2 regions of the Hymenobacter chitinivorans DSM 11115 genome follow, and region 1 is predicted to be linked to the other one. Evidence: riboswitches for the same ligand, from Rfam matches in the RefSeq annotation. Region 1 holds a riboswitch; the other holds the start of a gene.
The links. Region 1 has a riboswitch for cobalamin ahead of CLV45_RS14805 (TonB-dependent receptor). Riboswitches for the same ligand answer to the same signal wherever they lie in the genome.
Positions count from the first base shown of each region.

Region 2: another riboswitch for cobalamin. It lies ahead of CLV45_RS09695 (acyl-CoA thioesterase); the one in region 1 lies ahead of CLV45_RS14805 (TonB-dependent receptor).

Region 1 covers NZ_PGFA01000002.1:285,759-296,187, forward strand. The annotation lists gene CLV45_RS14775 (hypothetical protein) at 1-109, shown strand, start outside; gene CLV45_RS14780 (B12-binding domain-containing radical SAM protein) at 114-2,402, opposite strand; gene CLV45_RS14785 (hypothetical protein) at 2,491-4,005, opposite strand; gene CLV45_RS14790 (helix-turn-helix domain-containing protein) at 4,120-4,692, opposite strand; gene CLV45_RS25005 (hypothetical protein) at 4,689-5,048, opposite strand; gene CLV45_RS14795 (hypothetical protein) at 5,266-5,529, shown strand; gene CLV45_RS14800 (YncE family protein) at 5,628-6,728, opposite strand; gene CLV45_RS14805 (TonB-dependent receptor) at 6,773-8,683, opposite strand; cobalamin riboswitch at 8,887-9,115, opposite strand; gene CLV45_RS14810 (DNA-3-methyladenine glycosylase) at 9,195-9,797, shown strand; gene CLV45_RS14815 (THUMP-like domain-containing protein) at 10,041-10,429, opposite strand, start outside.
Region 2 covers NZ_PGFA01000001.1:2,284,622-2,295,050, forward strand. The annotation lists gene CLV45_RS09670 (hypothetical protein) at 1-663, shown strand, start outside; gene CLV45_RS09675 (tetratricopeptide repeat protein) at 908-1,861, shown strand; gene CLV45_RS09680 (hypothetical protein) at 1,911-2,219, shown strand; gene CLV45_RS09685 (M23 family metallopeptidase) at 2,341-3,168, shown strand; gene CLV45_RS09690 (MFS transporter) at 3,165-4,484, opposite strand; cobalamin riboswitch at 4,597-4,798, shown strand; gene CLV45_RS09695 (acyl-CoA thioesterase) at 4,976-5,383, shown strand; gene CLV45_RS09700 (NAD(P)/FAD-dependent oxidoreductase) at 5,668-7,242, shown strand; gene CLV45_RS09705 (CoA-binding protein) at 7,450-7,809, shown strand; gene CLV45_RS09710 (DUF3575 domain-containing protein) at 8,004-8,633, shown strand; gene CLV45_RS09715 (RNA polymerase sigma factor) at 8,860-9,435, shown strand; gene CLV45_RS09720 (hypothetical protein) at 9,416-10,267, shown strand; gene CLV45_RS09725 (outer membrane beta-barrel protein) at 10,288-10,429, shown strand, end outside.

The DNA.
Region 1 (10,429 bases):
GGTGCCCGGCCGTGTGAATTCAGAAGGTAAATGGCTCTGGCCCCAGCCCGCCCCCGGCTTTGCCGAGGGCCTAACTTCCTGGCTTCAACAGCGCGGGCCCGTGCAGTAGGCTGTTACAGGATCAGCAGGCCTTTTTCCCGCAGCAGCTGCCAGGTCGGCGACGCCAGAAAGGCCTCGAAGCTCATGCCGGCTACACTGGTAGGAAAGGTGGCGGCCACTTCTTTCAGTAGCACTTTCGTGTCGTAATCGGTGGCCAGGCTGGTGATGAGTTGGTACAGCCAGGGGCCCAGGACGGCGGCCGTTTTCACCTCGAAGTCCTCGGCCTGCTCGTAAAACGTTAGGATGGCCCGCTGGCCTTTCTTGGCCTCGGTATAGCGCAGCTCGGGCGCGTTGCCCAGCCAGAACAAGCGCTGGTTCTGCTTGGCAAAATCGGGCTTGCCCGGCTCCTGCAAAGCCTGCTGAATCAGCTGGCGGGGCACCTTGGAGTGGGGCGTCTTGAAGTCGAACCAGAAGCTGAGCGGCTCGTTGAGGGCCACACCGTGCATGTAGTTGTAGAGGGCCTTGGCCAGGCCGGCCCCGAACTTCTCGTGGTCGGTACCGGTGGGGTCGTCGTGCCACAGGTCGTTCCAGGCAAAGTCGCCGGGCTCGGGGCCGATGGGCACCACTTGGTACTTGGCCGGGTTTTTCCCGACCGGCGAATGGGCCGTCATGGCGAAGCGGTGCCAGTAGCCGCTCTGCACGATGCCGGCCCCGAACAGCTGGCGCACCACCTCCAGCGCGTCCACGGTTTCCTGGGTGGTTTGGGTCGGGAAGCCATACATCAGGTAGGCGTGCACCATGATGCCGGCCTGGGTGAAGCCGTCGGTGACGCGGGCCACCTGGGCAATGGTGACGCCTTTTTCCATCAGGGCCAAGAGCCGGTCGGAAGCCACTTCCAGTCCGCCACTCACGGCAATGCAGCCCGAGGCTGCCAGCAGGCGGCAGAGGTCGGGCGTAAAGGTTTTCTCGAAGCGGATGTTGCCCCACCAGGTAATGTTGACCTGCCGCTTGAGGAGCTCCACGGCCAGGTCGCGCAGGGCTAGGGGCGGGGCGGCCTCGTCCACGAAGTGGAAACCAGTCTGTCCGGTTTGCCGCACAATCTGCTCAATCCGGTCGACGAGCAAGGTGGCCGGGGCCGTTTCGTAGCGGGAAATGTAGTCCAGCGTCACGTCGCAGAACGAGCAACGCTTCCAGTAGCAGCCGTGGGCAATGGTGAGCTTGTTCCAGCGCCCGTCGCTCCAGAGCCGATGCATGGGGTTCAGCACCTCGATTACCGACAGGTACTCCGTTAGCGGCAAGTCGCTGTAGTCGGGCGTACCCACTTCCGTGTGCGGCACATCGGGGTGGGGGTGGTTGATATACTCCACCACGCCGGCCGCGTTGCGCAGAAAGGTGCGCTGGAAGGTGCTAGTTGTTGGTTGTTGGTTGTTAGTTGTTAGGTCGTTCTGCCGGCTTATGCTTGACGGGCCGGCTTCAGCCAGTTCCTCCACCTGACAACTAACAACGGACAACTGCCGACTAATATACTCCAGCAGGCGCAGCCAGGGGCCTTCGCCGTCGTCGAGGGTCAGAAAGTCGATGTAGTCGAAAAAGCGGGGCTCCTTGATCTGGCGCAGTTCGGTGTTGGGGTAACCGCCGCCCATCAGGGTTTTGGCCGCCGGCCGCAGCTCTTTCACCCGGCCCGCCAAGCGCAGGGCCCCGTAGAGGTTGCCGGGAAACGGCACCGAGAAGCCCACCACGTCGGGCTCGGTGCGGGCCACCAGCTCGTCGAGCAGCTCCAGCAGCATCCGGTCCAGCAGGTTGGGGGCGGCTTGTAGGGCCTCGTGCATGGCATCGAATGAGGTGGCCGACATGCCCAGACGCTCGGCGTAACGCGAGAAGCCAAACTGCGGGCCCACGGTTTCCTTGATCAGGTCACCGATGTCTTCGAGGTAGAGCGTGGCCAGGTGGCGGGCCTGGTCGTTGAGGCCCAGGGTGCCGAAAGCGGCTTCCAGGTCGGCAATATTGTCGAAGCGGGCGGCTTCGGGCAGGAAGCGGCTGTGGCAGATGCGCGAGGCCAGGGTGGTGTCCTTGTTCTGCAAAAACCGGATAACGGGCCCGATGGTGGTCAAATAGCTGCGCTGCAGCCGCACCATGCGCCGGGCATTGTCGCTGAGCTCAAAGCCGCCGGCCTCAATTTCGGCAAATACCCGCCGCAGCCCTTCGGCCGAAAACAGCTTCAGCACCAGCTCCAGGCCCAGGTCGGCCTGGGTGACCTGGTAGCCCCGGCCGCCCAGAAAACCCTTGATGTAGGGCGTGGCCGGGTAGGGCGTATTGAGCTGGGTGAGCGGCGGAGTAATGAGCAGGATTCGGGGCGAAGCAATAGACACGGCGGCACGGCAAAGAGAACCACAAAGATACGCCCCAACAGCGTAGCGCGGCGCGTTGGTTCAGGCCCTAGCCCCGGCCGCGCTACATCTTCATCTTGTTCATCAGCAGCAAGGACGGGTTCAGGCGGATATACACCTGGGCCGAAACCGGCGTTTTGCCATACAAGGGCTGAATTGCGGCGTCGGGTCGGTACACGGTACCCTGGGCACCCAGCACCACGTCGGTACGTATCAGCTGGGCCAGGCGGTAGTTGGCGCCCAGCGTTAGGGCGTGCACGTTGTATAAGGCCGGGGCTTCCTCGGTGTGCAATTGGCGGCCGGTCTGCAGTTCCTCGCTCGACTTCTGCACGAACTCGTAGCGGCCGTACACGGCGGGTTTGCCCAGTTGCACGTTGGTTTCGGCCAGCAGTGAGTGCGCCACTTCGCCGTGCGCCCCGTCGGCGTGCAGGTGCTCATTCATGCCCCACACCAGGGCGGAGGTCAGGTAGCGGTTGTCGCCCCAGATCTGGTTGTGAATCACTGAGGCTGTGGTGCGGTTCACGTCCTCGTCGGGAAACAGCTCCTCGGGGCTTTTGATAAAGGCCCGCGACACCTGCAGGGCCAGCGTAGCCGTGGGGTTCCAGTTGAGGCGGCCGGCCCAGGAGTCGGCCCGGGGTTTGTCGAAGCCGTAGCGCTTCTCGTTGGGCTCCCGGCCGGTGAAGTTGGAGCCTTCCAGCTTGAACTGCTTGTAGCGCAGGCCCACGGTAGCTACGCCAAAGGCAATGTGCGTTGCGTCCTGCCAGTGGTGGCCCAGGGCCGCGTCAGGGTTAGGCATCGCCGAAATACGGTGCATAAATGCCACTGGCCCGATGGCCGGCTCCCCAGGGTAGCCCAGGTACAGGGTCAGGTCCACGTCGGGCGAAAAAGCGTGGGTGTAGCCAATGCTCAGGGCCGAGAACAGGTCGTGGGGATGCTGCCGGTCCACCAGCGGCCGGCCCTGGTAGGCTTCACCCGACTGAAACAGCAGCGGATATCCGTCGTTGCTTTCGGTTAGGGCATCCAGGGAAATCATGGCCGTCAGGTTCAGCAGCCCTTTCTCCCCAATGGGGCGCTGGGCCATGGTCATAAACCAGTTGGGGGCCCCGAAGGCGCTGCCACCCCGCTGCCCGCTGCTGCGGTTCAGGTTCTGGCTGGTGTAGCGCAAGTACACCGCCCCGTGGTTCATCACCATCCAGGGGCCGTGGTGGCTCATCCACATGTACATGGGCGTCTGGTCGGGGTTCCAGGCGGTGCCCGAGCCGTTGCGACCCATGGGCAAATTGCGCGAGTAGGCGTGCGACATTCCCTCGTGCTCCCCGTGCGCCATCGAGCCGTCGGCGGCCATGTTCATGCCGGCGTGCTGCATGTGTTTGTGGCTGGTGTCGGGCGCGGCAGTAGGGGCGGGCGTGGCACTCATTGGCATGCCCGGCATGCTGTGGCCCGCGTGGTTCATGGTCCGTGCGGTGTCGGCCGGCGGGGTCGGGGGCGTGGTAGGCTGGTGATGGTGCTGTCCGGCGCTGACCAAAGGCCAGGACAGCAGCAGGACGGGGAGCAGAAAGAGGTGCGGACGGAAATCCATAAAAAGCACTTGGGGTAGTAGAAGACAAGTTGCTTCTACTACCCCAAGACTACCGCGTTGGTTATACAGAATTCGGCCGGAGTACGTGCAATACTCGCGCTTATACCGCTTGCCCTAGGCCAGCTGGTCCAGGGAAAGCCGTTTGGGCATCAAATCCCGGCGGAATTCACTGACCGAGCGGCCCGTCACTTGGCGGAACTGGTTGCTCAGGTGCTGACCGCTGCTGTAGCGCATCTGGTCGGCAATTTCGCTCAGCGTCATTTCACCGTAGCTCAGCATTTCCTTGACCCGCTCAATTTTCAGGCGGATCAGGTACTTCTCAATCGTGAGGTTGGCCGTGCGCGAGAAGACCTTGCTCAGGTGCGAATACGTGGCCGCAAACCGCTCGGTCAAAAAGGCCGAGGTGGTCAGGGGCATGCGGGCCGTGCGCAGGTGTTCCAGGTATTCTCCCAGCGCACCCTTGATTTGCTCGGTGAGCTGGTCGGCGCGGCCCATCAGGACTTCAAAGCCCGCTTCGTGCAGAATTGGGGCCAGCACCGCGGGGTCGGCGGGAGTGGTGTGGTCCAGCTGCGCCTGCCCCAGCGTCACCTGAGTGGGGCGGTAGCCGGCCTGTTCGAGGAGGTGGCGCACCGCGTCGATGCAGCGGGGGCACACCATGTTCTTAATGTGGAGGAGCGTCGTTTTCACGGATGTTTTGGAGTGTTCTGCCGCGGCACGGGCCGCGTGGGTTTCCGATTATTTACTGCAACCGAAGCCGAAGCCGACCGGGTGCGCCGCACGGGAGCCGCGGGCTCATCCGACCATTCTTTACCAAACCAACGAGTAGCCGCCCAGTTTACGAAAGGCACAACGCCCAGAAACGTAACAGCTAAGAGCCAGAATAATACGAAAAAAGCACCGAATAATCGCCCAAAGAAATGATCCGACACCCCGAAAAGGTAGGTTACCAGCAGTAAGCCCAGTAAAAAACTTACCCCGGCCAGCACGCCGGCGCGGCGCAGCAGAGCGGGAGACAAGGCAGACAGAGCGGCAAAACGATTCATAGGTGTGAGCGTAGCAACAAATATATTGGGAAAGCAGTTTCGGCGCATTTCGGCACCAGACTTTGAGTAGAGCCAGCCGCGCCGAAGGGAGGTCGGGAATATGAAGTTTGTTCTATATTGTTGCGTTTGCCCGCGGGCTGCCTTGCTTACGCAAAAACCACTGCGGCGGTCAGCCGTAGGAAGTACTTCAGCTCTCCATTCCTTTTCAGCCCAACCCATGAAAACCTTTCTGCTCCGACCCCTGGCCTTGGCCTTCCTGCTTGCCACCGTTTCGCTTACCGCCTGCAACACCGGCACCGACAAAGGTGACACCAACGTAGAGCGGGGAGCCGATAAAACCAAAGACCCCGCCCCCGGCCAAACTAGCACGTCGAACACCAACGGCGCGGCCAGCGACACGGCCAAAGTCACCACCGGCCAGGACCTCTACGACCACGCCGGGGAAGCCAAGGACCGCAACAACGACGGTATCGAGGACTAAAACCGGCCGCTACGGCAAAAGAAAACGCCCTTCTGCAACCAGGCAGAAGGGCGTTTTCATGACACAAGCAATAGAACGGGTTAAAAATCGAGCACGGGTTAATAGAAGATAAAACCGTTAGGCGCAATGTTGACCTCGAACGAGTCGATGGCCGTGGCCGTGCCGGTGCCCTGGTAGCGGATAAATTTGCCGGCCGTGGTGTAGGACGGCGTAACGGCGGCGTAGATGGTGTTGTCTTTGGGGTCCACGTCGAGGCCGCTGAAGCTGCGCCGGATCAGCGGGGTGGCGGGCAGCGCGGCGTCGGTGGTGCTCATGCGGTAAATGGCGCCTTTGTAGCGGTAGTACAGCTGGGTGCCGGTGCCATCGATGCGCAGGCCGCTGGGGTTGTTGCTGGCAAAGGCCAGGCTCGACTGCACGGTGTTGGTCGTGGGGTTCACCTTGGTCAGGCTGCCGGGCGTCGACGACAGCACGGCGTAGGGCGGGTTGGAGTCGTACACGGTAAAGCCCGCCCCGAGCACCCAGATGGTGCTGTTCTTGTCAACCACGAGGCTGCTGGGCCCGTCGGGTACCGTAATGGTGCTTTCCACCACGTCGGTTGCCGGGTTGATAACGCTCAGGGTGTTGTCGCCCGAGTTGGCCACGTACACCTTGCCGTTGACGGCCACAATCTGCTCGGGCTGCTTGCCCACCGGAATGGTTTTGAGCACCGTATTGGTATTCAAATCCAGCACCGAAACCCGGCCCGGGCTGCCGTATTTCACCCACTCGGTGATATAGGCTTTATTGGTGCCGGCGGCCACGGCGTAGCGGGGCTGCTCCAGGGTGCTTACCGTGGCTACGGTCTTAAACGTGGTCAGATTTACCACCTCCACCTTCTTGCTGTTGTTGGCCACAATGTAGCCCTGGTTGCCCACCACCAGCATCGACTGCACCACGTCGCCTAGTTCCCGCTGGTTCACGGTCTGAAAAATGCTCTTGTCGACTACTTTCTTGGAGCTCTTGTTAAAATAGGAAACGGCTCCGTTGGGCGTCTGAAACTTGCCTTCGTTCAGCACGAAAACGTTGTTGCTGTCCTTGCTGATGTTATACAACGGCCCGTCCTCTTCCGATTTGTCGGAGCAGCTAACCAGGGCCAAAGCCAGGCCGCCGGTGAGGGCAATGCGGGAAAACAGAGTAGAAATGGTTTTTGCGGAAAGCATGAGTTAGGGAGAAGTGAAAAAGTGAACAGGGTTGATTTATTGGATTAGTGCCAATTGACGCGCACACTCACGCTGCCCGAGCGCAGCGGCATGGCCCGGTATTCGTAGCTCTGGTACACCAAGTTGGTTAGGTTGAAGCCCTGCACCAGCACCGTGGCCGACCACGCCGGCCCGACCCGCAGCGTGTGCCCTAGCGTTGCGTTGAGCAGGGTGTAGCCCGGCAGCTTGTTGCTGCCCGTGGCGTCAATGAAGCGGGGGCCGGTGTAGGTCAGGACGGTGGAGGCCACCCAGCGCCGCCAGCGGTGGTCGGTGCTGAAAGCCGCCGCGTGCAGGGGCACGTAGGCCAGCTGCTGATTTACCGGGTCGGGGTCGTCATTATAGCCCCGCACTTTTCGGGATTGGGTGTAGGCGTACTCGGCCCCGGCCCGCAGCTGGTAGCGCTGGTGCTCCCAGCGCAGGTGCGACCCAACTTCCACGCCCTGGGCCCGCACTTGGCGCAGGTTTTTGGGCGTGTAGCGGCCCAGGCGGTCGGGCAGCCACTGCACCCAGTCGTCGACGAGTTGGTGGTAGCCGGTTAGTTCGCTCTGCCAGGTCAGGTCCGCGGTAGGTTTCCACTCGTGCGTAAGCCCACCCTCGTAGCCCAGTCCCGCTTCCGGTGTTAGGTTGGGGTTGCCGGTCGGCCAAAACCGCTCGTTTAGGGTTGGAGCGCGGTAGCTGCGGGAGGCGTTGGCTTTCAGGCTCAGGGTTTGGGCGGGAGTTTGCCAAAACTGCCACTCCGCGCCCAAGGTAGGAGTGAGGGGAGCCCGCCGCCCTGGCAGCACGGCTTGGCGCAGGTTGGCCGTCAGGTGCAGGGCCGGCCGCGGGTCGTAGCGCAGCAGGGCAAAGCCGGCGTAGCGATTCTCATCAATGGCCTGCTGATAGCCATCCACATGGCCGCTGAAGTGCTGCGCCTCGGCGCCCAGGCGCAGGTTGGCGTTGGGCCGAAAGGTAAACGTATGCTCCGCCTGCGCCTGGGTGGTTTGCACCCGGGAATTGCTGGCTACATCGTCGGAGCGGTAGTTGAGCACGTCCTCAAACCACGCTACCCGCAGCCCCGACTCGTGCCGGGCCGCCACGTGGTGGTAGCCGGCCAGCAGGCGGCGGCTTTGGTCACGCTGCCGGGCGTGGGTGTTGGCCGAGCCCGTCGAGGGCTGAATCTGGCGGTCGGCATCGGTCAGCCAGGCCGCGGCCTGCCACTCACTATGCTGCCCGGTGCGCAGCTGCACGTCCTGGGCCAGGCTCCACTGGCGGTAGGCCGCATTTTCCTGGCGGTGCTGTACCATGCCGCTGGCTTCGCGTACCGAGTACGGGAAGTCATTCTGAGCTGAGCGCTGGGAGGCGCTGGTGCGCACCGCCACGCGGGCATTGCTAAAGCCTCCTTCCAAGCTGTTGGCTTGCTGCCCGAAGCTGCCCTGCTCGGTTTGGAAGGAAGTCCGCGGGCCGGCATTCCACTGGGGCGGCGAGGAAAGCAGCACCGTGCCACCAATGGCGCTGCTGCCGTACAAGGCGCTGGCCGGCCCGTGTTGCACCTGCACCTGGGTAGCCCCACTCGTGGGTAGCAAGGCAAAGTCGGATTCCCCCAACGACGGCAAGCTGATGTTTAGTCCGTTCCAGAGTACGGCCGTGTGGCGGGCCGAGGTACCCCGAATCGAAATTGAGGACAGCTGCCCCGGCCCGTAGTTTTTGATGTAAAGCGGGGTGCGGGCCGCGAGAACGTCGGCCACCGTACCGCTGCGGTACTGGGCCAGGGCCACCGAATCGAGGGTGAGCGTGCGGCTACCGACGGCGAAGCGGCTGGGTAGCCCGGCCTGAATTCGCACGGCGGGGAGTTGCTGCACCCGCTGAATCTGCTGCACCGAGTCGGGCGAAAGTTGCTGGGCATACCCCCGCCCTGGCCCCGCCAGGCTGGCGGCCAACGCAAGTAATAAAGGTGGACTGAGCCACCGTAAACGGTAGAAACCAATCATCCGAACCAAATTTCCGGTTTAGGAAAATTCGGTTCAAAACTTCCCGAGTAGCTCCCGAAAGGAAAATACCGCGAAGCCGAGGCTGAAAACAGGAAATCAACGGCTCAGGGCCGCCACTGTCATCATTCTCCGCCTTTCACCCGAAAGCGCTGAACACTAGAACCGTATAGGCAGGTCTCCTGGCTTGCTTCCGGTAGGCCGCCTTCCCATTTCTCGGGTCGTTTCCGAAGTAGAAACGGCCTTTCGGCGAAACAGTGGCGAGGATGGGCCTCCCAATACTCGAAGCGTACAGTTGCGGGGACAGCTCCGGATTTCAACCGGATTCCCTTTTCAGCCGCGCCCTCCAATCAGGGTCTGGCCACCTATAACGCTGCAAAGATAAGGCGTTTTTGGTATGCCGCGGGCAAACGTTCCGTTGCGCCAGCCGTTTGTCTGGCAAACGCTCTTGCTGCCCCTGCTCATGTCCAAACTTCCCCTCCCCTTTTACCAGCGCCCCGACGTCGTTCAGATTGCCCGCGACTTAATTGGCAAATACCTTTTCAGTACCGTGGACGGCATTCTGACCGGTGGCCGCATCGTCGAAACGGAAGCCTACGCGCATATCAACGACCAGGCCTGCCACTCCCACCTGGGCCGCTACACGGCCCGCACCAAGGTGATGTACGAAGCCGGCGGCGTGGCCTATACCTACCTGATTTATGGCCGCTACGTGCTCTTCAATATCATTACCAACGAAGCCGGCAAGGCCGATGCCGTTCTGATTCGGGGCCTGGAGCCCACTGAAGGCCTGCCCGAAATGCTCTTGCGCCGCGGCCTGACCAAATCGGCCCGCAACCTGACCGGCGGGCCCGGCCTGCTCACCCAGGCTCTGGGCATTACCACCAAGCACTACGGCACCGACCTGACCGGCAACCTGATCTGGATGGAAGACCGCCAGGAACCCGTCCCCGCCGACCAGATTCTGGCCAGCCCCCGCGTCGGCATCGACTACGCTGGACTCGACGCCGCTCTGCCCTGGCGCTTCCGCCTCCAGGGTAGTCCCTGGACCAGCCCGGCGCGGTGAAGCAGTGAGATGGTAAAATGGTGAGTTGCCGTTCAACGGCCAGTGTGCTTGCGAGGAGGCCCGACATTCCGCGTATCAAGCGGCATCAATTCGTCCGCTGCGAAGGGCAAAGTATCCTTTTACCAGAAAGCCCTTTCCCGTACCAACGAGAAAGGGCTTTTTACTTAAGGGCACTCAGCACATTTCAACGGACGGATGCTTCGCTCGCAAGGACATATTCCCTGCGTTTAGCACCTGAGCCCATCAAACCGTCTGCTTTTCACAAACCAGCACGACTAGCTTACCCTGCAAATCGGTGGTGGCAAACATGTATAAGTCGCCGCCTTCCCGGATGCCGGTGCGCTGGCGGAAATCGGCCACGGTGTCGGGGAAGTTGCGGGTCGTGACGTGGGCCCGGGCCTCGGGGCCCAGGTGGGCGCGCAGCGCGTCCCGGTCGTAGCGCTCCGTGGCCACGATGCGGAAAATTCGGCCGGGGAAGTCGGTCCGCAGGGCGTCGGAGGTGTAGAGGTGACTGTGCTGGCCTAGCTTCAGCAGCTCGAAAGCCGTACCGATGCTTTTAAAGCCGCCTGCTTTGAGTACTGCCACGTTGGGCTCGTAGAGGTAGCCCTGGGCTTCGGCGTAGCGGGCAACGG
Region 2 (10,429 bases), on a different contig from region 1:
ACGGAGTTTCGCGCCTGCCCGAACCTGCAGACGGACCCGACCAAGCAGCTGTATCAGGACGTTGTGACCGAGCTGATTGAACACGGCTTAGACCACGCGTATTTACCGGAGCAGCAGCAACAGGTGCTCTGGCAGCACTTGGCGACGGTAGACCACCCGGTGCCGACGGCCACCGATACGGCCTGGCATCAGGAGCAGGAAGCCCGCTTCCAGAACCAGCTTTTCCAGGACACGGCCCACTTTCAGACCTTTTACCTGAATACGACCTACGAAAAGGGACCCGTGCTGGCCGATCTGCCGGCTCAGCTCTCCACCCTACCGCCTAGTTCCAGGGTGGCCGGGTTGCTGCGCTCTTTTGCGGCTCTGTCCCAACAAGCCGTGGCCGATAGTTTGCGGCACTTACAACGCCGTCTGCAGGCCGCGGACTTTCAACTCTGCACGGCGACCCTGCGGGCGGCGGAACCAGCTCCAGCTTTTGGGCACTCACCGGGCAGAGGCACGTTGAGCTTATCCAAGGTCGTATTCAACGCCCGCCGCGACCAGGCGCTCCTGGCGTATGGGTGGACGTGTGGACCGCGGTGCGGGTTTGGGGAAGTGCTCTGGGTTGAAAAAACCAAGGGCCGCTGGCGCATCAGGCAGGCCGAAATGACCTGGATTTCCTAGCTTGAGCAGTAAGCATCCGCTACTGGCCGCTTGAGCTTCAGAAGTTCAATTCACGGAAGTTTTCTTACACTCCCGGAGCTTGTTTGCCTTGCCAATAAGCCAGCCGAAGCGGCTGATTCCTTGGTTCCGGGCGCAGGTGGCGCTTTGTAGCTACCGGCCGGAACGAGCTTGGGCTGCCCGCAAGCATCTTGTAGAGCCGGAAAACGTAGTAGGCGGATATTCTCCTTCTGCTGACGCGCTTGTTATGCCCAAAACGATACTCTTGCTGCTGCTCCTGTGCCTGGGTGCCGGCCCCCTCAGCTGGGCCCAGCGCGACGCCGAGCAGCCTCGCTACGCCGGGCGGCCCCAAACGGCGGCCCAGCGCCAGGCCGACCAGGAGTTTGTAACCCAGGCCCTGCAGCAGTACAAAACCCGGGCGGCGGCCTCCGAAACCTACGTGGACGAGGGCTGGACGGCATTTTACCAGGAAAAATACTCCCAGGCCCTGCAAAGCTACAACCGGGCCTGGCTGCTCGACTCGGCCAGCGCCAACGTCTTTTACGGCTTCAGCGCCTACCTGACCAAGCGTGGCACCCCGGCCGCCGCGGCGCGGTACTTTGCCCTGGCCCAGCAGCGCGACCCGCAGCGCCTTGGGGCCCGCACCTACTACGTACGTCTGGCCGACCTGCAGGAAAAGCTCGGCGACCGGGCCGGCGTGCTGGACTCCTACCAGGAAATTATCAAACTGGACCCGGGCAACGCCACGGCCTACCGCGTGCTGGGCACCACCTACGCCGCCATGCAGGACAGCGCCCGGGCACGCCAGCACTTGCGGAAAGCTTTGAGTCTGAACCCGGCCGACTCGGCTACCTACTTCGGGCTGGGGCAGCTGGCCTACGCCCGTCAGGACTACGCCCGGGCCGTGGCCACCTACAGCCAGGCGCTGCGCCTGAACCCGCGCTACCTCGATGCCTACGCTGCCCGGGGCCTGGCCTACGAGCAGCAGGGCCAGCTGCCCCAGGCCGTGGCCGATTACAGCAAGTGCCTGGAAATGGCGGAATTCGTGGATAAAGGCCAGTTTTACCGCATGCTGGGCGTGGTGCAGATCAAGCTGGAAGACCCCAGCGCCTGCGAGTCGCTGCGCCAGGCCCTGCGCTGGGGCGACGCGGCCGTGGGCGAAAAGGAGCTCAAGCGTATCCTGAAGGAGCACTGCCGCTAAGCCCAGCGGTGGCGGGCAGTTCCGCAACCCCGGCCCGGCGGCCTAGCGTATGCCTTCCGGAACCGCCTTTCCCTCGGCCTGCACTATGGACGCCACCGACCGCAAAATCATTGATACTTCCCTGGAGCAGTTGCGCACCCTGCACCAGAACATTAGCCCGCTCTGGCCCGCCGATACTCTGGCCGCCTTTTACTACGAGGTACTCAGCGGCAGCATGGCCCGCTACGGCCCCGAGGTAGCCCAGGCCATCAGCGCCATTCTGAGCGAGAAATTTGACAACGCCAGCAAGGCCCACGCCAGCCTGGGGCAGCTGGGCATGAACGGTCAGGCAGATTCAGGCACTACTTCCCCAACCTGATTCGGGTAGGTGCTACCGGGTGGCACGCCGTAATTAGTGGGGCCCGGCGCCTGAGGCAATAGGTTATTTCGACCGGGGGGCGTTTCTTCGGGGTATTATTACGCCCTTCTCCCCGATACCTATGCCCCGTTTATTGAGCTATATCTTCCTGCTACTGTCGGGGTTTGCGGGCATGGCCCAGAACAAACCCGGCCCTTTGGTTTCAGTGGAGGATGTGAAATATAAGGATGGCAGCACGGTACTAGTAGCTACAAACCGGGGATTTGCGCCCTGTACTATCTTTCTGGAAGCCGAGTTGCTGCACATGACCAGCGACGTAGCCCTGCCCGCTAAAATAGTGGTGTTTCCTTCCCCCAAGCCGCAGGTTATTGCGCACTTCACCCCGCAAGAGCAGTACCTGACCCGCACGTATACTTACTGGTACGGGGCACAGTTGGGCATTTGCAACGGCAAGAAGCCGGACACCACCTTCATTTATCGGTTGCCTTTACCAACGGGCACGACCAGCACCATTCTGCAAGCCAGGACCGTCGACTCCACCTACAGTAAGCCTTGGAGTCATGCGGTTATATTCAGGCTGCCCGAAAATACCCCCGTGTGCGCGGCCCGGGCCGGAGTTGTAACCGATGTGCGCCAGGATTCCGATAAATCTGGGGGCCGGGGCCGCCGGTATGATGCCAATATGATAGTGGTATTTCACGACGACGGGACCTACGCCGTTTACACGCACTTTCGGCAGAACGGTGCGGCCGTGCAGGCCGGGCAGCGCGTCAACGAGGGCGACGTACTCGGCTTTTCCGGTAACACCGGTTGGGTAAAAGAGCCCTGCTTAGGGTTTAACGTGCAATACAGCGCCGAGCCTGACCCGCGGATGGTGCCAACCTTGTTTCAAACGACGACAAGCCCCGGCCTCTACCTGAAAACGGGCCAGACGGTCACTACGCCCTAACCCACTCCGGCTTCCATGCGGCCCGCTTTCTGGGTGTCGGGCATGCGCCAGTACACCAGCAACGACAGGGCGGCGCAGAAGGTCACGTACCAGTAAAACCAGGTTTCGACGCCCCACTGCTTGGCCTGCAGGGCCACGTACTCGGCCGAGCCGCCGAAGATGGCCACCGTCAGGGCGTAGGGCAAGCCCACGCCCAGGGCCCGGATGGCCGTCGGGAACAACTCGGCCTTCACCACGGCATTAATCGAAGTGTAGCCGCTCATCATCAGCATGGCCACGGCCAGCAGCCCCAGGGCGGCCCACTCCGAGGGGGCCCGGCCCAGCAGGGTGAGCAGCGGCACGGTACCCAGCGTGGCCCCGACGCCGAAAAACAGCAGCACCGGCCGCCGCCCCACCCGATCCGACAAGGCCCCGAACAAGGGCTGCAGCACCAGGGCAATGGCCAGCGTGACGAAGGAAATCCAGGAAGCCTGGGCCTTGCTGAAACCGGCCGTATTGACCAGAAATTTCTGGGCGTAGGTCGTAAAGGTGTAAAACACGATGGTACCGCCCAGGGTGAGGCCCACCACGGTCAGGATTTCCTTGGGGTAGCGCAGCAGCAGCGCCAGCTTACCCGGCTCCTGCTGGGTGGGGGCCGTTTGCTCCTGCTTCACGAACGAGTCGGTTTCGTCCATGTGCCGCCGCAGATACAACGCTACCAGCGCCGCCGCGGCCCCGATGACGAACGGCACCCGCCAGCCCCAGGTGTACATCTGCGCCTCGCTCAGGCTCCGCTGCAACACCAGCTGGACCGATAAGGCCAGCAGCTGCCCGCCCAGCAAGGTCACGTACTGGAAGCTGGAGAAAAAGCCCCGGTTCCGGGCGTCGGCCATTTCGCTCAGGTAGGTGGCCGAGGTGCCGTACTCGCCACCCACGCTCAGGCCCTGCAGCAGGCGGGCCAGCACGAGCAGCACCGGCGCGGCCACCCCAATCTGCCCGTAGCCCGGCGTGAGGGCAATCAGCAACGAGCCCCCGCACATAAGCAGCACCGACACCACCAGGGCCGCTTTGCGGCCGTGCCGGTCGGCGTAGGTGCCCATGAGCCAGCCGCCCAAAGGCCGCATCAGAAAGCCCACGGCAAAGACGGCGGCCGAGTTGAGCAACTGGGCCGTCAGGTTGCCTTGGGGAAAAAACGCCGGGGCGAAATACAGGGAAAAAGCCGAGTACACGTACCAATCGTACCACTCCACCAAATTGCCAATGGAGCCGCTGACGATGGATTTGATGCGGGAAGCCATGCTACGCGCGGGCGGCGCACCGGGAAGGAAAGCAGACATAGAAAGCGGAAATTCAGCCGGGCCAACCGGGCAAAAACGACCGGTGGCAGCCGCCAAGGTAGCGGGCCCGGTCCAAACTCCTACCTTTGCCGGCGTTGTTCTTGGTTTGATTTCAATCAGACGGCCGCAAGGTTTCCGGGTAATACCGGAATTAATAGGGAACCGGGTGCGAATCCCGGACAGACGCGCTACTGTAAGTACCGAGTTGGTTTTCACCCCCAAATCCCGCCCATTGAGCCGGCCTGCGGGCCCGCTTGAGAAGGGCCGTGAAAACTGGTATAAGTCAGGAGACCTGCCTTGCGCCGCGTGGATAAGACGGCCCTCGCGCTATGGGGCTCTTGTTGGGTGCTGAAGGAATTCGGGCGGTGGGCCGGGCCGTTTTGCTGCGCCCGCCGGCGCCGGGTTCCGGCTTTTTCTCGACGGGGCTTGTTGGCGGGTGGGCGGTTTGAAACCAGCCGCAGGACGTTTCTTTCCCTCTTTTTCCCAGTTCCATGCTCACGCTCGACGAGAAAATTGCCCGCGCCGAAACGCGTATTTTCAAAGCGGTATTTCCCAACACCACCAACCACTACGATACGCTCTTCGGCGGGGCCACCCTGCACATGATGGATGAAGTGGCCTTTATCTGCGCCACCCGCTTTTCCCGCCTCAAGATGGTCACCGTGTCCTCCGACAAGGTCGACTTTACCCACCCCATTCCCGGTGGCACGTTGGTGGAGCTCATCGGCAACGTGGTGCGCGTGGGCAACACCAGCCTGCAGGTGCGCGTGGACCTGTTCGTGGAGCAGATGTACTCCGAGGAGCGCACCAAAGCCGTAACCGGCACGTTCACCTTCGTGGCCATCGACAACGAAAAGCGCCCGGTCCGCATCCTGTCCGAGGCCGCTACGACGGAGTAGGCTACCCCACCGCCTGTCCTCCTGAGCTTTTGCGCAGGACCTTCCTCACCTACCCCACGGCAGGCAGTACCAACGTGACAAAATCCCTTTGCCATCCACTGGTAGAGGGATTTTTGCATTTACCGGGGTTGGGCAGGACGTGAAGGAAGGTCCCGCGCTTTGCGGACGTCAGATGAAGGAGGACAGCCGAATTAAACGCCGGGTTTATCTGTTTTCCCTGGGTATCTTTGCAGTCCAAAAACACCTTTTGCTTAGGTCTAAAGGCTAAACACCTTTCACCCCTTATGTCCGAAAAACAAGAAATTGAGGCCCTGCTTCCCCCGGAAGTGGCCTACGACGAGTACGCGCGCTACCGCGCCCTGCTAGCCGCCGCCGGCCTGCAGCCCGGCCAGGCCGACTTCGTGCACCTGCGCAAGCGCAGCATCGACGCCCGCGGCCGGCAGCCCCTGGTGCGCCTGCGGGCCGACATCTGGCGCTCAGCTCCGCCCACGGACTTGTTCGGCCCCTGGTTTCAGTACCCCGATATCAGCCGGGCGCGCCGCTCGGTGCTGATTGTGGGCGCGGGTCCGGCCGGCTTGTTTGCCGCCCTGCGGGCCATTGAGCTGGGTATCCGACCCATCGTACTGGAGCGGGGCAAGGACGTGCGCACCCGCCGCCGCGACCTGGCGGCCCTCAACAAGGAGCACGTCGTGAATCCCGACTCCAACTACTGCTTCGGCGAAGGCGGGGCCGGCACGTATTCCGACGGCAAGCTCTACACCCGCTCTACCAAGCGCGGCGACATTCAGCGCATCCTCAAGCTGCTCGTGCAGCACGGGGCCACGCCCGAAATCATGGTCGACGCCCACCCCCACATCGGTACCAACAAGCTGCCCGGCGTGGTGGCGGCCCTGCGCGAATCCATCCGGCAGGCCGGCGGCGAAGTGCGCTTCGACACCCGCGTCACGGACCTGATTCTGGCCGGCACTCACCTGCGCGGCGTAGTGACGGCCGCCGGCGAGGCCCTGGAAGCCGACGCCGTGATTCTGGCCACCGGCCACTCGGCCCGGGATATTTACGAGCTGCTGCACCGCCGCGGGGTCCGCATCGAGGCCAAGCCCTTTGCGCTGGGCGTGCGTGTGGAGCACCAGCAGGAGCTTATCGACCAGGCCCAGTACCGCCGCGCCGACCGGGGTCCGCTGCCAGCGGCATCCTACTCCTTGGTGCACCAAACTCAGTGGCAGGGCCAGCAGCGGGGCGTGTTTTCGTTTTGCATGTGCCCCGGCGGCTTTATCGTGCCCGCTGCCACCGCGCCCGGCGAAGTAGTGGTGAACGGCATGAGCCCCAGCCGCCGCGACTCCCGCTTCGCCAACTCCGGCATCGTGACGGCCATTGAGCTCGAAGACATGGACCTGCAGCGCTACGGCGCCCTGGCTGGCCTGCAGCTGCAGCAGCAAATCGAGCAGCGGGCCTGCCAGCTGGCCGGCAACACCCAGCTGGCCCCGGCCCAGCGCCTGGGCGACTTTCTCAAGGGCAAAGTCTCGGCCGAGCTGCTCGACACCTCCTACCAGCCCGGCCTGGTCTCGGTCAATATGGAGCAGGTGCTGGGCCAAGGCCTGACGGCGCGGCTGCGGCAGGGCTTCGAGAACTTTGGCCGCAAGATTCCGGGCTACGCCACCAACGCGGCCCAAATCGTGGGCGTGGAAAGCCGCACCTCGGCCCCGGTGCGCATCCCCCGCGACCCGGCCACGCTGCAGCACCCCGAAACCACGGGCCTGTTTCCCTGCGGAGAAGGAGCCGGCTACGCGGGCGGCATCGTATCGGCGGCCATGGATGGGGAGCGGTGCGCCGAAGCCGTAGCGGCCCTGGTTCGTGGGTAGGTGATTGGTGATTGATAATTGATAATTGTTGATTGTTGATTGTTGAAAGTCGGCGGGGCTTTTTCGCGGTTGATTTTTGATTCTTCGCGGCTGAAATGCGTTTAAGTCACTAACCTGCTTTCCCTCACCCGCCGCAGGTATTCGTTAACCAAGCTCCGGCCGACCGGTTAACGAACAGCACTCAACAACCGACAATCAACTCCCCAGATGAAAAAGACCCTTGTTCTCGGCGCCAGCGACAACCCCTCCCGATACTCCTACCGCGCCGTGCACCAGCTCCAGCGCCACGGCCACGAGGTTGTGCCCGTGGGCATCCGCAAAGGCCAGGTGGCTGGCCTCGACATTCACACCGACCGGCCCACGGGCGAAGATATCGACACCGTAACGCTGTACGTGGGCCCGCAAAACCAGCCCGCTTGGTACGACTACATCCTGGATTTGAAGCCCAAGCGCATCATCTTCAACCCCGGCACCGAAAACGAGGAGCTGGAACGTATGGCCCAGGAACGCGGCATCCGCACCGAAGAAGCCTGCACCCTGGTGATGCTGTCGGTGGGCAATTACTAGCTGGTCCTAACCCGTACTGCCCCAGAAAGCCCCGACTAGGTGTCGGGGCTTTTTCGTTTCTGCGGGGTGTTTGCTGCTGCTGCTGGCCCCTGCTTCTTTACAAGCAGTTCGGCTCAGCTTCCACGTCGACTACCAAGAATTCATTCTACCTTACCGCGCACCGTATTGCTCGTATTGCTTATGCTACTCTCTGTATGCTAACTCACCCACATTGCGGCCGGCCGCAGCCCCCGCTGGCTCGTTTCAGCCGGCACGTATTAGCCATTACGCTGCTGGCAGCTCCCCTGGCCTCGTCGGCCGCCGCGCCCGTTGATACCACCAAGTTTACCCCCACCCACCTCGTGAAGCTGGGCGTCCGCTACGGTACGGCCACGAGCCGGACCGTGGTGCCCCAGCTGCGGTACGAATGGCAGCTCCGGCCCGCGTGGAGCGTGCAGCTGGGGGCCGGCTACCAGCGCCGTGCGTACTCGGTGGGCTATTATCGGGACCTGCAGACCACCTTCTGGACGGCTGACGTGGCAGCCCGCTATTACCTCAGCGCCCCGCGCACTCAGGCCCTGAGCGGCTGGTATCTGGGCGTGGGCGTGGGCACGATTCACCGCGCTAGCCTGGACCGCGACAACTTCGCCCCGTTCGAAGAGCGCTCCAGCCGCGGCTGGAGCGTGGATTCCCGCCTGCAGCTGGGCGCGCAGTTGGCACTAGGCCGCCGCCTCGCACTGGACCTGTATTTGGCCGCCACCACCCCCTACTACTTCTCCCCGGGTGATGGTGCCCGGCTGCAGCTTGCGCCCGAGGTGGGCTTCTCGCTCGGCTACCGCCACTAAGCTTAGCCGCCACTTCAACACCGACAAGCCCCTTACCTGGCCAGGTAAGGGGATTGTCGGCTTTTGCTTTCGTGCCCGACAGCGCCACGAACCAGGATTAGAAAGGATTTTTGCCGCCTTTCGCGGTATTTTATAAAACTTTTTCGGCCGCAGGCAACCGGCCCGGGGCGTTTTGTATCTAACCCGCCAAACACCTTTCTATCGTTCGATTCTACCCCGTTTTCCCGTGACTGACGCCGACCTTATTGCTGCGTGCCGCCAAGGCAGTGGCCGTGCCCAGAAACTGCTCTACGAGCGGTTTGCGGGCATGATGCTGGGCGTGTGCATCCGGTATCTGCGCCGCCGCGAAGATGCCGAGGAAGCTATGCTGGGCGGGTTTGCCAAAGTGTTCCGGGCCCTGGACCAGTACCGGCACGAGGGCAGCTTCGAGGGCTGGATCCGCCGCATCATGGTGAACGAGGCCCTGGGCCAGCTGCGCCGCAAGGAGCCCCTGCACCTGGCCATCGACGATATGGTGACCGACGTGCCGGCCACGGCCGCCGAGGCCGAAAGCAACCTGCACGCGGCCGACCTGCTGGCCCTGCTGGCCGACTTGCCGGCCGGCTACCGCACGGTGTTCAACCTCTACGCCGTGGAGGGCTACACCCACCCCGAAATTGCCGAGCTGCTGGGCATTTCCGAGGGCACTTCCAAATCGCAGCTGAGCAAGGCCCGCGCCATGCTCCAGCGCCGCCTGGCTGCCGCCAGCAGCAGCGCTTCCACCTCCTCACCGAAAGAATACTATGCAACCGGAAGATATTGATAAGCTGTTTCGCGACCAGCTCCAGCACCACGCCCCCACGCCCCCGGCCTACCTCTGGAACCAGTTGGAGGAAGAAATCCGGCCCGCCCGCAAGCGCCCGGTTATGTGGCTCTACGCCGCCGCGGCCATGATTGCCCTGCTCATCGTGGCCGGCGGCGCCTGGCTGCTGCGCCCCGCCGGTCCGGGTCTGACTACGGGCACCCTGGCCACGACGACTACCACCGCTTCTTCGGCTATTGCCCCGGCGAAAACGGCCGCTTCCAACAACGAAGAAAAATCTACTACCCAGGCAACCGCCCCTAATGAGTTGCCATCTAGCGGTGTAGAAGGGTCGGCCACCGAAGTTGCCGCTGTACAGGCTCCGGCTTCGAAAACCAAGCCCCTGGCCGCGGCATCTCAGCGGCGGGCCGCAGCCGGCGCCTCGCAGCCCGCTTTGCTGGCCCAAACCAGTCCCCAACCCACGAAAGCCAGCCACCGGGCGGCGGTACCCGCCCCGGCTCTGGCTGCTACTTCCTCTCTCGTCGCGCCGCAACCGGAGCGCCGCCCCGACGAGGCCGTAGCCGTGGTGGAACCTACCCCCGCCTCCCCCGCTCCGGCGGGCCCTATCGAAGTGGAAGTGCACCGCGGCACCGAAGCTCCGGTAGTAGCGCTGGCGGCCGCGGACGCGCGGCAGTCCTACGAGTCGGATTCTCACCTCAAAAACTTGTTTCACAAAGCCAAAACCGCCGTCAAGGACGGGCGGGTGAAGCTGCCCAAAGTCGAGCTACCGGAAACGGTAACCGTGCAGGTCAACGTGTTCAATCACTCGGCCACCAAAGTCATTCAACTCTAAGATCTTCAACTCCCTACGTCATGAAACGTTTTTCCGCGCTGTTGGCCCTGCTGCTGCTGACAGTTTTGACGGGCCCCACCCGCTCCCAGGCCGCCGATAAGCCCGCCAACGACGACACCATCGTGGTGAAATTGCCCAACCAGGCCACCATGACCCTCTATA